DNA from 2 places in the Paenibacillus sp. cl141a genome. Region 2 is predicted to be linked to the other one. Evidence: predicted binding sites of a transcription regulator. Region 2 holds the regulator's gene; the other holds the start of a gene.

Region 1 (3,159 bases), 160 kb from region 2:
CTATCCTCATAAGGCAGCTTGGCCACGGAAGTCAGTGAAGCGAGGGCTCCCTTCTTATCGCGTCCGTGCATCGGGTTTGCGCCCGGCGCAAACGGCTCGCCTGCTTTGCGTCCATCCGGCGTGGTTCCTGTCTTCTTGCCGTATACCACGTTCGACGTAATCGTGAGCACCGATTGGGTCGGCATGGCATCGCGGTAGGCTTTGTGCTTGCGGATCATGCTCATGAAGGCCTCGACCAGTTCAACGGCGATGCCGTCCACGCGGTCGTCGTTGTTGCCGTAGCAAGGGAAATCGCCCTCGATTTCAAAATCCACCGCAATCCCTTGCTCATTGCGTACCGGCTTCACCTTCGCATATTTAATCGCGCTCAGCGAATCCGCTGCTACGGACAAGCCCGCTATGCCGCATGCCATCGTACGCAGGATATCGCGGTCGTGAAGCGCCATTTCAATCCGCTCGTAGCTGTATTTGTCATGCATATAGTGAATCACGTTGAGGGTATTCATGTAGAGCTTCGCGAGCCATTCCATCATCGGCTTGAAGCGTTTCATGACCTCGTCATAACTCAGAACCTCAGCGGTGATCGCCGGATATTCCGGTCCGACCTGGGCGCCGGATTTCTCATCCTTCCCGCCGTTGATTGCATACAGCAGCGCTTTGGCCAGGTTCGCTCTGGCTCCGAAGAACTGCATCTGCTTCCCGATGCGCATGGCGGATACGCAGCAGGCGATGCCGTAATCGTCCCCATAGATCGGACGCATGAGATCGTCATTCTCATATTGGATCGAGCTCGTTTCAATCGATACCTTCGAACAGTATTTTTTGAAGGCCTCCGGAAGCTTCTCCGACCACAGCACCGTCAAGTTCGGTTCCGGCGCAGGTCCCAGATTGTACAAGGTGTGCAGGAAGCGGAAGCTGTTCTTGGTTACTCTCGTTTCACCGTTCAACGACATGCCGCCGATGGATTCGGTCACCCACGTCGGATCACCGCTGAACAGCTCGTTGTAATCCGGCGTGCGCAGGAACTTCACGATCCGCAGCTTCATGACAAAATGGTCCACCAGCTCCTGGGCTTTCTCTTCCGTCAGTATGCCTTCAGCCAAATCCCGCTGGATATAAATATCAAGGAAAGAAGATACCCGGCCAAGCGACATGGCAGCGCCGTTTTGCTCCTTGATCGCGGCCAAATAACCGAAATACAGCCATTGGAATGCTTCCTTCGCCGTATTCGCCGGTTTGGAAATGTCAAAGCCGTGCATGCCGGCCATTTCTTTCAGTTCCTTGAGGGCGCGCATTTGTTCGGACAGCTCTTCCCGCAGACGGATCACCGGCTCGTCCATGGCGTCCACTTCAAGCTCGCCGAGTTCTCTCAGTTTGTCCTGGATCAGCGCGTCCACGCCGTATAACGATACTCTGCGGTAGTCGCCGATGATGCGGCCGCGGCCGTATGCATCGGGAAGACCCGTAATAATCCCGGCTTTGCGCGCTGCTCTCATCTCCGGAGTATAGGCATCGAATACGCCCTGGTTATGCGTTTTGCGGATGCCGTTGAAGATATCCACCACCGCCTGCGGCATTTCGAAGCCGTATGCGTTGCACGCATCAATCATCATCCGGATGCCCCCGAAAGGCTGAATCGAGCGTTTGAACGGCTCATCGGTCTGCACGCCGACGATCTGTTCTTTATCTTTATCCAAGTAGCCAGGCCGGTGGGAGGTGATGGTGGAAGGCGTATGGACATCCACGTCCAAAACCCCGCCGTTATCCCGTTCCTTCTTGGTTAAATCCGATACGATATCCCACAGTGCCTTGGTGTTGTCCGTAGGTCCCGCCAAGAAATCATCAGAGCCATAATAAGGGGTAATATTCTCTGCAATAAAATCGTTAACATCAATGTGCTTGGTCCATTTACCTGATTTAAAACCTTTCCAGCCAACTTCTTTTTCAATCACCGACATATTGAATCCCTCCTAGATTATGCTGCAGCTTGCAGGGACTGGCGGGACCACACATTGATCTATCTCAGACCTTTAATGTGATTATTTTCACGATCAATGGCACCTCTGCCCCGCCATATGCCTTCAAGCTTCTATATCAAAGATCTGAGATTCAGCTTTCTGCTACACCTTTATTGTAGTCCTGTTGATCCGCAGCATCTGTGATAAAAATCACAAAGTTGTGGTTACCCGTGATGTTTATCACTCTGACTCCGGGCTTCCCTGGCTTCTACCATCATATATAATGGAATTTAGGATCAGCCTTCTGCCCCTTTCCTGGATTAGAAACGTCCATAGAAGGCGTTGCGATATACTTCTGCAAGCTCTGTCACCAGCGGCAGCTTCGGATTGCTGGTCGTGCACTGATCTTCGAAAGCCCGGTCGGCCAAATGCTCGACGTTTTTCTCGAAGTCCTGTGGATCGATGCCAAGCTGCTGGAACGATTCCTCGATGCCAAGTTTGCTGTTCAGCTCGCGGATGGCGGCGATCAGGCTGTTTACGCCCTCTTCCGTCGTTCTTGCCGGCAGTCCAAGAATCCGTGCGATCTCGGCATATCTTTCATCGGCCACAAAGTGGGTGTATTTCGGCCATGCCGCGAATTTCGTTGGCTTTTTGGCATTGTAGCGAATGACGTGCGGCATCAGTATGGCATTGGTCCGTCCGTGCGCCGTATGGTACTGTCCCCCCCATTTATGCGCCAGACTGTGGTTGATGCCCAGGAACGCGTTCGCAAAGGCCATGCCTGCAAGCGTCGAAGCATTATGCATTTTCTCGCGGGCGAGTTTGTCGCCGGTCAGCGCCGATTGCTCAAGATACTGGAACACCAGCTGGATGGCTTTGATGGCAAGCCCATCCGTGTAATCGCTAGCCATCACCGATACGTAGGCTTCAATCGCATGCGTCAGGACGTCCATGCCGGTATCGGCCACCGCCGTTTTAGGCAAGGTGTACACGAATTCCGGATCGATGATCGCCACATCCGGCGTCAGCTCATAGTCTGCCAGCGGGTATTTGGTATTTCCCTGCACTTTGTCCGTGATGACGGCAAACGAAGTTACTTCCGAGCCCGTTCCCGACGTTGTCGGTATGGCTACGAATTTCGCCTTCCGTCCGAGCTTCGGATATTTATAGACCCGTTTGCGGATATCCATGAATTTTTGTT
Region 2 (3,159 bases):
GAGGGTTGTAAGACGCTCAAATGCACGCTGCGCTTCCCGGCGGATGCGTTCCTCGTCGAGCGTAAGGCTCGCGCCATTCTTCACCACCTGCTTGCCGTCAACCCATACATGCTCTACATCCTTCGCGCTGGCAGAGTAAATCGCGTGAGAAATATAGTCGGTCCGCGGAAGGAAATGCGCCTGATCCGTATTCAAAGCGATCATATCGGCTTTCATACCTACCGCGAGCGTACCGATATCCTCAAGGAAAGCGGACTTGGCTCCGTACTCCGTACCCATTCGAAGCGCTTCGGAGGCCGGAATGGCCGTCGGATCCCCGCTTACTCCTTTATGGATCAGGGCAGCCAGCCGCATCTCTTCGAACATATCCAGGTTATTGTTGCTAGCAGGTCCGTCGGTACCGAGCGACACCGTTACACCGGCTTTCAACAGCGCAGGTACGCGGGCGACTCCGCTGGCAAGCTTCAAATTGCTACCGGGATTATGCGATACGGCTACTTGATGCTTGGCCAAGACTTCGATTTCTTCATCGGTCAGATGAACGGCATGCGCGAGGAGCGTAGGACGGGAGAACATGCCCAGCTTCTCCAAATGGGCAACGGGGCGAAGCCCGTAGTCCTTAACATTCTGAGCCACTTCGGTTTCCGTTTCGGACATATGGGTATGCAAAGGCAGGTTCAAGTCATGGGATGCTTGAACGAATTTTTCGATGAAATCCGGCGGGCAAGTATAAGGCGCGTGCGGCGAGATCATCGTCGTAATTCTGCCGTCAGCCTTGCCATGCCAATCCTTCGCGAATGCCACCGCTTCGTCCAGCTTCTGCTGCTGTACCTCGGGCGGGCATAGACCGATTACGCCGCGCGTCAGGACGCCGCGCATTCCTGAGTCCTGGACAACCTTCGCGACCTGATCCATATGGTCATACATATCCACAAACGTCGTGGTTCCGCCCTTGATCATCTCCAGCACGGAGAGCGATGTGCCCCAATAAACGTCGTCTGACGTGAATTTGGCTTCCATCGGCCACATTTTTTCCTGAAGCCATACCTGCAACGCCAGATCGTCGCCATAACCGCGGAGAAGCGACATGGCGGCATGTCCATGCGTGTTCACCAATCCAGGCAGGAAAAACAGATGGGTTCCGTCGATAATCTCTGTTCCCTCTTCCACGACGGGCTCCTCTTCGCCCAGGTACGTGATCCGGTCGCTATCGACCACCATATATCCCCGAAGCACGGATTGGCCTTCCCCTAGTACTGCAAACGTTCCGTTCTTAACCATCCACTTCGTTGTTGTCATGTGCTGCATCCTCCTTGCCGTTATCCAAATAATAGGCCAAACTTTGCAAATCCGTTGTAAAATCAGCCGTATGAATCCGGATATGGGCCGGGGCTTTCAGGATGGTTGGCGCAAAGTTCAGAATCGCCTCGATCCCTGAGGCGATAAGCTGATTCGCTACGTTCTGCGCTTCGAAATCCGGAACGGTGATAATCCCGATTCGAATGCCGTGCTCATGAACCGTCTTCTCCAGCTCTTCCATCGGCTGTACGACCAAATTGTTAATTTTCATACCAACTTTGGGAGAATACGAATCGAAAATCGCCACAATCTTCATATTATCCTTCAGGAATGCATTGTAATTCGATAATGCATGTCCAAGATTACCGGCCCCGACCAATGCGACATTGATCTTCTGGTCCAGCTTCAGAATCTGGCGAATCTTCTCGATCAGATATGAAACATCATATCCGATCCCTTTCCGTCCAAAATCACCGAAATACGCCAGGTCCTTACGAATTTGAGCAGGATTGAGGTCCAGCTTCTGTCCCAGCTCCTGGGAGGAAACCGTGGAAACCTCCCTTTTCTGAAGCTCATTCAAATAGCGCAAGTATACAGGTAATCTGCGGACCACGGCTTCCGAAATTTTTTCCGATTTCATGCATGCTCCCCCTAATAATAGGTTAATAACTACATCTTTTTTTGTTGATCGTGCTTGGTTTCACTTTATTCAGCTCGGTTCCCCGCGCTTGCCTCTTCCTGCAGCCATTCCGAGATTCGGGGAACGATCCCCTCTGTCGGCATGTGCTCCATCTTCGGCCCCGGCAAGGAATATAAGAAATACTTCCCGTAATAGGATTCAATGACCCGGGTATCGTACACGATCACGATCCCTTTATCTTGTGCTGTTCGCACCAGGCGCCCAAACCCCTGTTTGAAACGAATGACCGCTTGCGGAACCGAAAGCTTCATGAAGGGATTCTTCTTCTGCTGCTGCAGCAGTTCGCTCTTGGCTTCGACCAAGGGGTGATTCGGCGGCTGGAACGGCAGCCGGACGATGGCTAGACAAGTCAGCGCCTCACCCGGGATGTCTACCCCTTCCCAGAAGGAGCTGGTGCCCAGCAGCACGGAAGCGCTGCTGTCCTGAAATCTTCGGATTAACTTGGTACGGCTGGTTCCGTCCATACCTTGTCCCAATACCGTGATGTCGCTTGATGCCAGCGCTTCTTTCAGCGGCTCGTGCACCTGGCGCAGCATCCGGTACGAAGTGAAAAGGACGAGCATGCGGCCATGCGTAGCCACGGCCGTATCGGCCAAAGACTTCACCAGCGTATTCACAAAGAGTGCATCCCCGACCGATCCCTTCACGCTCGGAAAATCGCGCGGCACGACAAGTAGGGCCTGTTCCCTGTAATTAAACGGGGACGGGAGCTGAACGGTGTTCAGGTTCCCCGCTTCAGCCGCTTCCTGAAGACCCAGGTTCTCGATCATGAACTGAAACGATTTGTCCACCGACAAGGTCGCCGATGTCAGAATCACGCTTTGTTTCTTGTCAAAAAACAATTCCTTCAAATGAGTGCTCACGTCGACGGGCACGGCATACAACTGCAGCGATTTGCTGCGGAAATTGCCGTTCGCCTCCATCCAGTAGACGGTGCCCTCATCGTTCAAGGCCATGAAGGAGCGCAGGTCTTCGCGATGCGCGGCCAGGTCCTTAAACAGGCCCGATAGGTCGGTTAACAGGCTGTCTGCGCTATAGTCATCCAAATCTTCCTTCATTTCGGCGATCAGCTTATCGCCCTTGCGTACGACATCGCCCAGCGTCAGATGAATTTGATGCTCCAGTTCGGCCATCGATTCCCAATCCTTCGGCTTCTTAAG

The links. The regulator Rex, encoded in region 2, represses fermentation and respiration genes when NADH is low (regulators of the CRP and FNR family bind a similar motif). The targets are predictions, from matches to a motif close to TTGTGAAATATTTCACAA.
Region 1: pflB (formate C-acetyltransferase) is a predicted target of Rex. The motif match lies at 2,034-2,051, and genes of this name have one in related genera.

Annotation. Positions count from the first base shown of each region.
Region 1 is NZ_FNZO01000006.1:281,796-284,954, forward strand. It holds gene pflB (formate C-acetyltransferase) at 1-1,958, opposite strand, end outside; gene adhE (bifunctional acetaldehyde-CoA/alcohol dehydrogenase) at 2,279-3,159, opposite strand, start outside.
Region 2 is NZ_FNZO01000006.1:118,057-121,215, forward strand. It holds gene BMX45_RS17960 (amidohydrolase) at 1-1,299, opposite strand, end outside; gene BMX45_RS17965 (redox-sensing transcriptional repressor Rex) at 1,274-1,939, opposite strand; gene dinG (ATP-dependent DNA helicase DinG) at 2,005-3,159, opposite strand, start outside.